3 regions of the Trichococcus sp. ES5 genome follow, and region 1 is predicted to be linked to each of the others. Evidence: predicted binding sites of a transcription regulator. Region 1 holds the regulator's gene; each other region holds the start of a gene.
The links. Region 1 encodes LexA, which represses DNA repair genes until DNA is damaged. Its sites were predicted from a motif close to CNAACANNTGTTNG; they were not measured.
Positions count from the first base shown of each region.

Region 1 (4,845 bases):
TGATATTGGTCGTGACATCGCCCACAGCCAGATAATCATCCATATAAATTTGGATGATTCGCGGGGCCACAACATTCACCAACGATAACGCGATACTGAAAAGCAAGGCGATGAAAAATTGATAACGAAAAGGATGGGCAAATCGGAAAATTCTTTTGATTACCCGTAGCTGTTCCTTCAATGGAATTGTCTTAGACCATACTGATCCACTCATGCTTCATCCTTCCCTTCCAATTTGGTTTCGAGTTGTTGTTTTTCATACATTCTTCGGTACCAACCATTCAATTCCATTAACTCATGATGAGTCCCGCGTTCGACGATGCGTCCTTCATCAAGAACAATGATTTCATTCGCATGCATCACACTGCTGATCCGATGGGCTGCGATGATTGTTGTCTGGTCGGCTCGTTGTTGCTTGAGTCCCGTCAAGATTGCTTCTTCGGTTTTCGCGTCCACAGCAGATAAAGAATCATCCAAAATAAGCAGTTCTGGTTCGGTGACTAAGGCTCGCGCAATCGCTATCCGTTGTTTTTGCCCACCTGACAGAGAAACACCTCTCTCGCCGACCAGCGTATCGTATCCAGCGGGGAAGCCAAGGATATCATGATGAATGGCCGTCAAGCGCGCTGCCTCCTCCACCTTTTGCTGGCTGATGGATGGATCAGCGAAACGGATATTTTCCCTGACGTCAGAAGAAAACAGAAAGTTGTCTTGGGGAACGTAACCGATTCCGCTCAGCAATGCATCCAATGAATAATCGCGAATATCGAGCCCATTGTAGTTGATGCTGCCTGTATATTGGTCATACTCACGCAACAGCAGACGGAAAATCGTACTTTTGCCCGATCCAGTTCTGCCGACAATCCCTAACGTTTGCCCCCGCTTTAAATGGAAGGTGACATCATGGAGGCTAATTTCTTTGCTGTTTTGATAGTTGAATGAGGATACCTGAAAATCCAAATCGCCTGAAACCACAGTCCGGATGGCATTTTTCTGCTCCTGGATCGTTGATTTTTCCTTCAGAAGCTCATCAATCCTGCTATAACTGGCACTGCCTCGCTCAAGTACATTGAAAAGTCTGCCCACTGCCAACATTGGCCACGCCATCATTCCGATGTAACTGATGAACGAAACCAACTGACCGATACTGATGCTGCCTTCCACGACAAAGCGACCTCCGAATATGATTGTCAGCGCAAATGAAAGCCCCAAAATAAGTTGGATAGCTGGATCAAATAAGGCATCAACCAGATAGACAGATTTATTTTTTGCAACGACATCTTTTGTCATTGCTTCGAAATCACGAATATCCTCTTCTTCTTCACCAAAAGTTTTGATGACTTTGACGCCGGATACGCTCTCTTGCGTTTTGTCATTCAAACTCGAGAAAGCGGCCTGTGCTTTGCGGAATCGTTTATGCATCTTTTGTCCGAGGATTCGTGACACCAACGTCAAAGCCGGCAATGGGATCATAGCAATGAGCGTCAAACGCCAATCGATCAAGAAGAACATCGTAAAGAGCGTGATCCCGCCTGAAGAAATTGAATCTGCCAATGTCAGGATACCTGCGCCAGCGACCATGCGGATGGCATTCAAATCATTCGTCGCATGCGCCATCAGATCGCCTGTCCTGTACTTTTGGAAGAAGACAGCATCCATTTCGGTGAAATGCTTGAACAATCTTGACCGAAGTATCTTTTCCAGTTCTGCTGAAGTTCCCCAAATCTTCATCCGCCAAATATAACGGAAGAGGTACTGCAGCACGCCCGCTATCAATATGATCGCTGTCCACTTCCACAAAGACGCCATCGTTAACGTGCCAAGTGCTATTTCATCGATAATGATTCCGACGATGCGCGGCGATACAACCTGAAGTATAGCCACAATGATCAGGAAAAAGACGCCCACAAAATAGGCTTTCCATTCCTGACGAAAAAACCAACTCAATTTTTTGAAAATACTCACGGATATTTCCCCTTTCTTGCGTTTATTCAGACAAAATAAAAATGTGGAACCGTAAAGATCCACATTTTGTATATTATTTCATTAGTCTATTTCTTTTTCTTTGTTGATTGTGCTTTCATCGAAGCCATAATTTGTTTAACTTTTCTTTCGGATGGTTTTTGACCCATCTGCATCATCATAGAACGCAACATTTCTTCATTGATCGGTGGATTTTCTTCAAAATATTTTACCATATAACGTCTTGCAAGGAAAAATCCGCCAACCGCGCCTATTACTATTCCTAAAATAACCATCATTACCCATGCTGTTGTTGACACGTATTCATCCCCCTTTCCAAAGCATTCATTCATTAATTGTACTAAAGATTATGAGAAAAAGAAATAGCAATCACGGATAAATTTAGCGATTTTTGGAAAACGCTTCAACATTTGCTGGATTTGTGGCAATACTAGGCATATTCTTACATAATTTTCAAAGAACATGCGAACATCTGTTTGATTTTTTGGGGGATTAATGGTATCCTAAACGATATAAATATAGGATTACGGAGATGATGATCTCATGGTTAAAAATAAAGATTCACGCCAAATTGAAGTGCTTCAATACATTTATGAAGAAGTCCAGGAAAAGGGCTACCCGCCGACCGTAAGGGAAATCGGAAATGCGGTAAAACTGTCATCTACATCTACAGTTCATGGCCATCTGTCGCGTCTTGAAAAAAATGGTTTTATCCAGCGGGATCCTACAAAACCCCGTGCGATAGAATTGACCCAAGCAGGTCTGGACAAATTGGGGATCCTATCAGATAAAATGCCGTTGTTGGGTACTGTCACAGCCGGAGCGCCCATACTTGCCGTAGAAGAAGCAACCGACTATTTCCCGGTTCCCCCGGATCTGCAATCCAATGCGGGATCTTTATTCATGTTGAAAATCCGCGGAGAAAGCATGATCGATGCCGGCATCTTCGATGGCGACTCCGTCATTGTCAGAAAACAGAACACGGCTGAAAACGGAGATATCGTCATAGCCATGACGGACGATGATGAAGCGACCTGCAAACGTTTCTACAAAGAAAATAACTACTATCGTCTGCAACCTGAAAATTCGAGCATGGATCCGATCATCCTGGATTCTGTCCTCATCCTGGGTAAAGTAGTCGGCCTGTACCGGAACCACATCATTTAAAGAACAGTCCTCCAACTGACGCAAAAAGGCTGCCAACCGGCAGCCTTTTTGCGTGTCTATGCTTATTTAGGATTGCTTCTCTTAGTATTCCATCAGCGTGAAGATGTCATACCCTTGGATCAGATCTCTGCCCTTTAAATCCAGCAACTCGATCAAGAACGCCAAGCCCACAACTTCTCCGCCTAATTTTTCAACCAATTCTATAGTCGCGGCTGTAGTGCCGCCAGTAGCCAACAAATCATCACAGACCAGCACTTTATCGCCAGGCAAGATGGCGTCTTGATGCAGTTGCAATGTCGCTTTCCCGTATTCCAGCCCGTAGGATACTTCTACTGTTTCGCGGGGCAATTTGCCTTTTTTGCGGGCCATCGCGAATCCGCAGCCTAATTCCACAGCCACAGGGCAACCGACCATGAAGCCACGCGCTTCAGGTCCGACTACTTTATCAACATTCAAGTCTTGAGCATATTTCACGATTTCCTTGATTGAATAACGATAGGCTTCGCCATTTGCCATCAAAGGGGAAATATCGCGGAAAATGATGCCTTGTTCCGGAAAATCTTTTACGTCAGCAATATATTTTTTTAAATCCATTTTTATGTTCCTCCTAATTATTGAACCATCATCTGTTCATTCAACCATTTTGTCAGTTGCGAAAACGGGCTGTAGATGAATATTTTTTCAGCTTCCATTTTCTGCAGGCGATCTTTGTATACTTGTGTATCAGCCAAAGCCCTTTTGACGGGATTCTTGACCTCATTGATGAAACCATTGTCTATTGTAACAAATCCCGCCTCCAAAAACACTTGAATCATGAAAATGGCAAGATTTTTCTTGATTTTTAAATATTCTGCCAAAGCATCTAATCGATTTCTCACGTCGATATCCTTATGCGAACGGATATACTGGTAAAATTTTGCAAACTGGTCTTTAGGAGGAACGCCATCTGCGTATACGCCATTCGATTCATGAGAGACGACATACACATTTTCGAACTGATTACTCTTCAGGAGATTCGCCAAAAGGTTCAGCTTCAAAGGACATTCGAAGAGCACGAGATTCTTGGCGCTGACGGCCTGCAAGGCATCCACTGTATTGTCCGTGAGCAAGGCCGCATTCGAACTGCTTGGAATACGCTCATAAAATTGTTTCATGATGTTGGAAGTCGAAAATAGATACAAGGCATCTTCCACAGCCAATACCGATTCTTGGATGACCGAACTCCTTTTGTCAAAAAACTGAACATGTTTATTTTTAATGTCCCTCAACTGCAGTTGAGGCTTCGCGCTGTCCCGCCAAACATTAATTGAAAGCTCGCCGATTAGGGAAACGACATCCGCTTCATTCAAATGATTGCTGATGCTCCCCTTATTGAAGCCGATCACATCCAGAAAAAGCTCCTTATCCTTGAGCTTGAACTTTAGATGCTTGTTGTCGGCACCGATTTGTCTGATGTCTGTCAAAGGTACATTTTGGAAGCCGAATATCGGCTTCGGATTGTCGGTACCATATGGTTTCAGCAACTCCAATTCCTTCAAAAACGGCAAGGTGACGTCAGCAAGCGGCAAGATGGCGTCTATATAAATGGATTCGCCCAGCACGATTGCATCATGATAGCGAGCAGCATAGTTGTTGATCTTTTCAGAGAAAGCGGCTAAATCAGCAGCAGGAAGACTCATGCCTGCTGCCATTTTG
Region 1 is NZ_FJND01000002.1:153,868-158,712, forward strand. Features, by position in the region: gene TES5_RS02905 (ABC transporter ATP-binding protein) at 1-214, opposite strand, end outside; gene TES5_RS02910 (ABC transporter ATP-binding protein) at 211-1,965, opposite strand; gene TES5_RS02915 (YneF family protein) at 2,052-2,282, opposite strand; gene lexA (transcriptional repressor LexA) at 2,527-3,150, shown strand; gene TES5_RS02925 (adenine phosphoribosyltransferase) at 3,232-3,744, opposite strand; gene recJ (single-stranded-DNA-specific exonuclease RecJ) at 3,762-4,845, opposite strand, start outside.

Region 2 (4,845 bases), on a different contig from region 1:
CGCAGCGCTACTCTCAACCATGTTGATGGCAATTCTCGAACCGGCTACGGTCAACTCGATATCGGATGCTTCATTTTGTGGAGCGGTTGGATTCAAAACATATTCGCCGTCTACACGGCCAACATTCACTCCAGCGATCGGTCCGTAGAACGGAATGTCGGAAATCGCCAATGCCAATGAAGAACCGAACATGGCAGCCATTTCCGGTGCGCAATCCTGTTCAACGGACATAACAACGTTTGTGATCTGCACTTCGTTGCGGAACCCTTCAGGGAACATCGGACGAATCGGACGGTCAATCAAACGTGCAGTCAATGTTGCGTTTTCACTTGGACGACCTTCACGCTTGATGAATCCTCCAGGTATTTTACCGACTGCATACATTTTTTCTTCATAGTTCACAGTCAATGGGAAGAAATCGGTATCTTTTGGTTCTCTTGAACCGACAGCAGCCGTCAATACGACAGTATCCCCGTATCTGACCAATACCGCACCATTGGCTTGCTTAGCCAATTGGCCGATTTCGACTTGCAGCAAACGACCTGCCCAGTCCATTTGGAACACTTTTTTTTCTAACATGTTATCATTCTCCTTTTGCGATGCTTCCCATCTACCAACTACTAAACAAATGTCAACCTACCGACGCTTATAAGCTCACATTTGTATAGTAGCGGTCTGTAGAGCGGGAGCCTCATTCCATTATAGCTGATTGCTCAGCATTTTTGCACTCATTGTCCGAAAAATCCCAAAAAATAAGCGAGATTCACAGTGGAATCTCGCTTAATATGTCTTAGCCACGAAATTAACGACGCAAACCTAATCTTTGGATCAGTTCACGGTAGCGTGCAACGTCTTTGTTGCGCAAGTAAGCCAACAAGTTACGACGGTGTCCAACTTTTTTCATCAAACCACGGTAAGAATGGTGGTCTTTTTTATGAACGCGTGCATGCTCGTTCAAGTGGTTGATTTCATACGTAAGAACTGCAATTTGCACTTCAGGGGATCCAGTATCTCCTTCGTGAATAGCGTATTCTTTGATGATTTCATTTTTAAGTTCTTTTGAAATTGCCATTTTTTTCACCTCTTTCATAAAGTTACCTTTAACTGAGTAGAACGTTGGTGAATCGTTTAACCAAGTTGAAGGTCGTATATATAATACAAGGACTATTTTATCGTAATTCCTTACCGATTGCAAGTGAAAATCACTTTTTTATAATCCTTTGTATTCGGCTTTCAGCTCCAACACCATATCACGGATTTCGGCAGCTTTTTCAAAATTGAGGGCTTTTGCCGCTTCCCGCATATCCCGGTCCAGTTGATCGAGTGCTTCGCGGCGTTGTTCCATCGTCATTGCTTTATAGATGCTTAGAATGCTTACGTCACCGTCGCCTTCTTCAGGAGCGTGAGAGATACGGATGCGATCACGCACTTCTTTGATGATTGTTTTTGGCGTGATACCATGCTTAACATTGTAGGCTTCCTGCGTCGCACGGCGCCTGTTGGTTTCGTTAATCGCCCGCTCCATGGAATCTGTTATGCGGTCTGCGTACATGATTACTTTTCCGTTCTCGTTTCTTGCTGCTCGACCAATTGTCTGAACAAGTGAACGTTCACTGCGCAGAAAACCCTCTTTATCGGCATCCAAGATGGCAACGAGCGAAACCTCGGGAACATCCAGCCCTTCTCTTAACAGATTGATACCGATCAACACATCAAATTCTCCCAAACGGAGATTACGGATGATTTCCGCGCGCTCCATCGTTTTGATTTCGCTGTGCAGATAATTTACCTTGATGCCGACTTCCTTCAGATAATCAGTCAAATCTTCGGACATCTTCTTCGTCAAAGTTGTGATGAAGACCCGCTCATTCCGTTCGACGCGCAAATTGATTTCACTGATCAGATCATCGATCTGACCTTTGATTGGCCGCACTTCCACAATCGGATCCAATAAACCGGTGGGACGGATGATCTGTTGGGCAACATATGGGCTTTGTTCATACTCGTATGGGCCAGGGGTCGCTGAAATATAAATGATCTGGTTGACCCGCTCCTCGAATTCCTTCAACGTCAATGGGCGATTGTCCAAAGTACTCGGGAGACGGAAGCCGTACGCCACCAACTGTTCCTTTCGCGAACGGTCACCGTTGTACATGCCGCGAATTTGAGACATCGTGATGTGCGACTCGTCGATGACGGTCAAATAATCATCCGGGAAAAAATCAAGCAACGTATACGGAGGTTCTCCGGGAGCACGCCCGTCCATATGTCTGGAATAATTTTCGATTCCGTTGCAATATCCCATTTCCATCAACATTTCCATGTCGTAGTTGGTGCGTTGCTCCAACCGTTGGGCTTCCAATAGTTTATTTTCAGCGCGCAGCACCTTCAGGCGATCTTTCAATTCTGCCCGAATCATATCGACGGCATGCAAGGTTTTTTCTTCATTCGCCACAAAGTGAGTGGCTGGGAAAACAGGAAAATGGTCGACATCGTTCTTGATTTCTCCGGTCAGCACATCCACTTCTCTGATCCGATCGATTTCATCACCAAAAAATTCGACTCGAATGGCCTCGTTGTCGCGGGATGCCAGAAAAATTTCAACAACGTCCCCGCGCACACGGAACGTTCCACGCCGAAAATCGATATCATTGCGTTCAAACTGCATTTCAACCAGCCTGCGCAATAGTTCATTCCGTTCCATCTCCATTCCTTGCCTTAACGATAGCGTATGCTCTTTGTAGTCCAACGGGTTCACCAGACCATAGATGCAGGAAACGGAAGCGACCACAATCACGTCGCGCCTTTCCAACAAGGAACTGGTGGCAGAATGACGAAGTTTATCGATTTCATCGTTTACGCTGGATTCTTTCTCTATATAAGTGTCACTCGAGGGAACATACGCTTCGGGTTGATAATAGTCATAGTAGCTGACAAAATACTCGACGGCGTTATTCGGAAAAAACTCCTTCAATTCGCCATACAGTTGACCTGCCAGCGTTTTATTATGCGCTATGACGAGCGTTGGCTTGTTCACTGCTTGGATGACGTTTGCTACCGAAAAAGTCTTGCCGGTCCCCGTAGCACCCAGCAACGTTTGCGCCCGTCTGCCCAGATTCAACCCATCAACAAGCTCTTTGATGGCTTCCGGCTGATCCCCGCTTGGTTTGTATGGGGAAACTAATTCAAAATGATCTTTCATAATAGCTGATTCACCTCTTCACTCACTGTTACAATTATTTTACCACCCAAACATACTTTCGTACACTCTGGAGTCTTTACCATGGCCTTGGCTGATTCTGACGCAAAAATTACGAAATATGTGCACAGAAATTCCGTGTCGCAAGGAATAAAAGGGAATCTCTTTCATTTTTTATTGCACAACCCCTCAAAATTATGTATAATATGGCATGTTGGCAAAACAGCCTAATAGTTATAGAAATAAGGAAAGAGGGGTGAACCCAATGCCAAATATCGATTCAGCAATCAAACGTGTTCGCACTAGCGAAAAAGCTAACCTAAAAAACAACGCTCAAAAGAGCGCTATGCGTTCAGCTATCAAGAAATTTGAAGCTGCAGTAGCAGAAGGCGCTGAAAATAGCGAAGAATTATTGAAGGCAGCAGTTAAATCTATCGATTCAGCAGCTTCTAAAAACTTAATTCATCAAAACAAAGCGTCTCGCGACATTTCTCGTTTAACTAAAAAATTAGCAAAATAATTTTTTGATTTAAGAGACTTCAAAACGTAAGGCCGAAGACAGACCCGCTTAGCTGGTCCGTCTTCGGCCTTTTTCGTATGATTTTTCACTGCTTGGGCATTGCGTTTGCGTAGCGGATCAGAAATAACTCAAATTGTATTTCCTTCAGCCCTTGCCCTGTCTTCATGTTGTATTCCGTCTCGACCAATCCCTGAAAAGCATCCGCCAGGACTTTTTCGGATAGGTGCCTCACTTGTTGGAAAGCAAGTTTCACACGATAAGGATGGACCTTCAATACTTTGGTGATGTCGGTTTGTTGGTACCCATTTTTTGAAAGCAGCTTCACTTGCAGCAACAACCGGAATTGCCCTAAAAGGATAGCGTTGACTTTGATAGGTTCTTCTTTTTGGAGCAATAGATCCCGATAGATCTGGATAGCCAGATACGTGTTCTTGTTCAGAACCTGTGTCACCAATTCAAATATATTCTGTTCCAGATTTCGAGGAATCAAGTCGATCACCATTTGTTTGGTGACTTTTTTGTCTTCAGATCCAGAAAGAAATAGCTTGGGCAACTCTCTCATTCCCCGCGACAGTTGATTTTCGATCCGCTCGTAAAACAATTCGAGTGCGTCGCGGTTCATCTGGTAACCTTCATTTTTGATCATGTCCCCTAAAAATTTACGGGCTTCTTTCTCCGCTAATGGAGAAACATCCACAGTGACAGCCTTCTTCGTCAAAAGTTTTGCTATTTTTTTTCTGCTGTCCAATTTTTCGTAAGGCGCAAAAATAGCCAGAACCGTTGAAGGCGCCGGATTCTCCAGATAGCTCTCCAGCCAACCAAGATCATGTTCCAGTCCATTTTTGGATTTTTCGGCCGTCAAAAAGAGCGGATTCTCGATAATGACCAAACGTCTTTCCCCAAAAAAAGGCAGCGACTCCGCATCTTCAAGAGCCCGATCCAACAACGTCCCATCCATATTGAATATGCCGACATTCAAATCCTTGTCGGCTTCGTCAACCACCGTACGCAGCAACAGCTGCTTCGCTTCTTCTATAAAAAAATCTTCTTTGCCCAAAAATAAATAGACCGGCTGAAGCTGACCTTTTTTTATTTTGGACATCTCCGTTGTATAATTCACGTTTGG
Region 2 is NZ_FJND01000017.1:50,582-55,426, forward strand. Features, by position in the region: gene pnp (polyribonucleotide nucleotidyltransferase) at 1-579, opposite strand, end outside; gene rpsO (30S ribosomal protein S15) at 803-1,072, opposite strand; gene uvrB (excinuclease ABC subunit UvrB) at 1,211-3,202, opposite strand; gene rpsT (30S ribosomal protein S20) at 3,465-3,719, shown strand; gene holA (DNA polymerase III subunit delta) at 3,805-4,839, opposite strand.
Region 2: a site for LexA is predicted at 3,250-3,263, ahead of uvrB (excinuclease ABC subunit UvrB). Genes of this name have one in related genera too.

Region 3 (4,845 bases), on a different contig from region 1:
ATCTTTACTGATGATTCCGGGCAAATCCAGTTGGATCCCCAGAATGGGTTGGATAGCGTACTTTTTGCAAAGTTTGAAGAAGTCGACTTGGCCATAAAGGACATTTTGATCCGCCAATGCGATGGCCTGATAGCCTTTTGCCTTGGCGCTGCGCACCAAATCCTCTATTCGGGTAGTCGTTTGCAAAAGAGAATAGGCACTGATGACCTGCAAATGCACAAAAGACATGTCTGAGACCTCCTTTTTCTAATCAATATTATCATTATAGCGTACCCGTCCTAATCCAAGAAGCGAAAAAGTCGTTGGGCAAGTAATGCTTGTCATCTCCAAAAAAAGTGATAAAATGAATTTCGAGAAGAGGTGTAAACGACATGAAATATATTGCAATCATTTTTTGGGGATTTATCTTAGGGCAAGTATCTGTTTATCTGGGCAGCGCCTTATCCGGCGGAAGCTATGACTTTATGATCGCAACCATGACGGGTATCTTTACCGCACTGATCGTAGTTCTTGTTTCTGCGTTGATGCCGAAGACGGCCTCCCATAAATAACCGATAGTTCGTTCTAAAGACGGCATAAAAAACAAAAAACCTTCAGGGAACAATTTCCTGAAGGTTTTTTTGAATTGAAAAGTACAAAATTGATGGCCAGCTTCACGGGTTAGCCCTTCGGAAATTAGATAAATCGTACCTATTGCGCTCTACGATGCTCAGTCGGCACGATTTCCTAAATTTCTTTCAGGGCTGAACGAACCCGTTCCGCTTTTCTATTTATTTGATGAACATCGCATCCCCAAAGCTGAAGAATCGGTATTTTTCTTTGACTGCGTACTCATAAGCAGCTAAGACGTTGTCTCTGCCGGCAAAAGCGCTGACCAGCATGACCAAGGTCGATTTCGGCAAATGGAAATTGGTGATGATGCCTTGCACAACCTTGAATGAATAGCCTGGCGAAATGAAAATTTTGGTCCATCCGCTGTCCGCCTTGATTTCCCCATCAAATTTCGTGCCGATCGTTTCCAGTGTCCGCACAGAAGTCGTACCAACCGCCACTATTTTACCGCCGTTGGAGCGGACCTGATTCAGCGCTTGCGCTGCCTCGTCCGTCAGCTGGTAAAATTCCGAATGCATTTCGTGGCTGGCGATATCATCGACCGATACCGGACGGAAAGTCCCCAAGCCCACATGCAACGTCAGATAGACGATCTCGACACCTTTATTGGCCACTTCCTCAAGCAAATCAGCCGTGAAATGAAGTCCGGCTGTCGGAGCAGCCGCCGACCCGACTTCTTTAGCATAAACGGTCTGATAGCGTTCCTGATCGTCCAATGTTTCCTTTATATATGGCGGCAACGGCATTTCGCCCAGCGATTCCAGTATTTCCAAAAATACGCCGTCATATTTGAAATTCAAGATGCGTCCGCCGTGATCCAACGATTGCGTCACTTCCGCCGTCAAGCGTCCATCCCCAAAAGAGATGACTGTCCCGACTTTGACCCGTTTGCCTGGTTTGACGAGCGTCTCCCACTCATCCCCTTGGATATTGTTCAAAAGCAGGACTTCGATATGCCCGCCCGTATCCGGTTTGACGCCATGCAGTCGCGCAGGCAGCACCCGTGTGTTGTTCAGCACCAGCGCGTCACCTGCCTGAAGTTCCGCCACCATGTCGGTGAAATGTTTGTCCGTGATTGCTCCAGTCTTGGAGTCCAGGGAAAGAAGCCGGGATGATGACCGATCCAGCAGTGGTGTCTGCGCAATCAGCTCTTCCGGCAAATAAAAATCAAAATCACTTGTCCTCATTGATAAAATACCTCACTTATTTTTCTGTATCATACGATATTCCCAAATGGTCGTATGCCATCGGAGTCGCTACTCTGCCGCGCGGGGTGCGCTGCAGGAAACCCAATTGGAGCAGATAGGGTTCGTACATGTCCTCTATCGTTTCCATTTCTTCACCGATGTTGGCTGCTATCGTCGAAAGACCGACGGGGCCACCGTTATAGAATCGGATCATTGTCGTCAATATTTGCCGATCCAAGTCATCAAGCCCTTTGTTGTCCACGCTCAAAATGGACAAAGCTTTGTCGGCGATTTCCTTCGTGATCAGGCCATCGCGATAGACTTGGGCGAAATCGCGCACACGGCGGAGCAACCTGTTGGCAACACGCGGGGTGCCTCTGGATCTCAAGGCGATTTCGACAGCGCCTGACTCATCGATTTTCGTGGACAAAACATCCGACGAGCGATGGACGATCTGCCGGAGATCCTCGAGGCTGTAATATTCCATCCGCGAAACGATCCCGAACCGGTCACGCAAAGGAGCCGAAAGACTGCCGGCTTTTGTCGTGGCACCGACCAGCGTGAACGGCGGCAAGGTAAAGTGGACCGGATGGGCTGTCGGACCTTGCCCGATGATGATGTCCACATAATAATCCTCCATGGCAGAGTAGAGCACTTCTTCCACTATCCGCGGCAAGCGATGGATTTCATCAATAAAAAGGACATCCCCTGCTTCCAGTTCATTGAGCAATACCATCAGATCGCCTGGCCGCTCGATTGCGGGTCCGCTCGTGCTGTGGATGCGGACTTCCAATTCATTGGCGATGACCATCGCCAGTGTCGTTTTCCCCAACCCGGGCGGTCCGTATAACAGGACGTGATCTAAGGCTTCACTACGCGCTTTCGCGGCCTGAATATACACTTTCAGTTCATTTTTCACTTTGTCTTGCCCGATATATTGTGCCATCATTTGCGGCCGTAATGTTTTTTCGATCAAATCTTCTGTTAGGTCTTCCGTATTTCCGGAAACAATTCTGTTTTCAGCTGTCATCTATATCACCCTTTTAAAAGTAGCTTGAATGCCGTACGAAGCACTTCTTCGGCGCTGGAATAGTTTTCTTTTTCCAATAGCGGCAGTATTTTCTTCACTTCACGGTCCGAATATCCCAAACCGGCCAAAGCTTCCAAAGCTTCCGTCAAGACAGCGGACTGTGCGCCAGCAGTGTCGTGGACCGGATGTTCTTCCATCCAATACGTATCGGGCAGCAATTCGCCGAGTTTGCCCTTCAAGTCCAAGATGATCTGCGAGGCTGTCTTTTTGCCTACACCCGGGAATTTCACCAAATACCCCACATTATCCGTTTCGATCGCTTGGATCAGGCCTAAGTGATCATCGCTCGCCAATATCGACAAGCCGCTTTTCGGCCCGATTCCGGAGACGCTGATCAGTTTCAAATACAACTGCTTTTCCGTGTAGTCCTTGAAGCCGAACAGTGTGATCGCATCCTCGCGGACCGCCTGATAGATGTAAAACGTTATCTCCTGGTTCAGGCTTCCGGAAAACCGGAAAGGATTCGCAACCTGCAATTGGTAGCCGATGCCACCATTCTCCAGAACCACATAGAGCGGTCCCACGAAGACTAATTTACCTTTTATGTATTCGTACATCATCTGACTCCTACTCTTCATTTCCTGATTTTCATTCGGTCCTATCATAACATAAACCTGAACGGAAATGACAGCCGATCAGCCATTTATGTGGGAACAATCGTTTGGTCTGCATGACGCAACAAAAAGTCCCAGGACCGGTAGCCATGGGACTTAGCTTTGCTGACTATTCGAATAATAGTTTGTATTCAGAGTAGCCTTCCGCATCCAATTGATCGTAAGGGACGAAGCGCATGGCCGCCGAATTGATGCAGTAGCGCAGTCCACCTAACTCCGCAGGACCGTCCTCAAAAACATGCCCCAGATGTGAGTCGGCTTGAGAACTGCGGACTTCCGTGCGTTTACGCATCAATTTACGGTCTTCCAGCTCTTTCAGAGTGGAGATCGGTTTTGCAAAGGAAGGCCAGCCGCAGCCTGCATCATATTTGTCTGCAGAGCTGAACAATGGTTCTCCGCTCACTACATCCACATAGATGCCCTTTTCATAAAAATCATCGTACTCGCCGGAAAAAGGTCTTTCCGTAGCTTCGTTCTGTGTCACTTCATATTGTAAAGGCGTCAAGCGCTTCAATAGTTCCTCTTTGTTGTCCATCTTAGTATCAGACCCCTTTCTTTTCATTGCTACAGTATATCAAAAAATGCAAAAAAGCAGAACAAAAAAGTCTTGTTCTGCTTTTTATCTGTTTATTTAGTCTTTGATCAGAACAGGTTCCCCAAAATGCTTCCCAAAATACCACCCAATCCGCCCGTAGCCGAAGGAGTTGTCGTTCCGGACTGCTTAGGAAAGAGATCGGTAATATCGAAATTGCTTGTAGCTGTTTCTTCAGCTTGTTTGGAGAAAATGTCGGTCTGTTTGGCCACACCATCGGCATCCAATCCATCGGCATCCTTTTTGTCAGCCAGCATGCCCAGAATCATTGGCGCCATGGAAGCCAAAACTTTAGCAACCTCAGATTTGCTGATGCCTGTTTGGGCAGCAATCTGATCCACGACTTTATCTTTGTCCCCGAAGGCATGATCCAATATTTTATCGCCATCATCTGTATCGACCTTCTTGAACACATCTTCAATCGAGGATACATCTTTGGTCTGACCTTTATGTTTTTCCAATGCATCTGATAAGGAATCTTTCCCTGCTTTTGACTCTGCGTTTTTGCTTAATGCCCGAAGGATCAAAGGGATTGCAACAACAGCCAATTTCGGCAAAATGCTTGCATCAACGCCCGTTTTGCTGCCCAAGGCCTGGATCGAACTTTCTTTGTTCAGTTCGCCCATCATTTCGGAAATGTCATTGATTTGCACCATTTTTTCCACTCCTATCTTTTATTTAACTATCCTGATTTTACAACAAATGAGCAGAAATAAGAAATGATAAGCTTTCAGTGCGGGTCCTGGATCC
Region 3 is NZ_FJND01000004.1:72,136-76,980, reverse strand. Features, by position in the region: gene dnaE (DNA polymerase III subunit alpha) at 1-228, opposite strand, end outside; gene TES5_RS05105 (YjzD family protein) at 372-551, shown strand; gene queA (tRNA preQ1(34) S-adenosylmethionine ribosyltransferase-isomerase QueA) at 771-1,799, opposite strand; gene ruvB (Holliday junction branch migration DNA helicase RuvB) at 1,816-2,829, opposite strand; gene ruvA (Holliday junction branch migration protein RuvA) at 2,835-3,446, opposite strand; gene msrB (peptide-methionine (R)-S-oxide reductase MsrB) at 3,613-4,038, opposite strand; gene TES5_RS05080 (DUF937 domain-containing protein) at 4,146-4,751, opposite strand; gene mutL (DNA mismatch repair endonuclease MutL) at 4,826-4,845, opposite strand, start outside.
Region 3: a site for LexA is predicted at 3,540-3,553, ahead of ruvA (Holliday junction branch migration protein RuvA). Genes of this name have one in related genera too.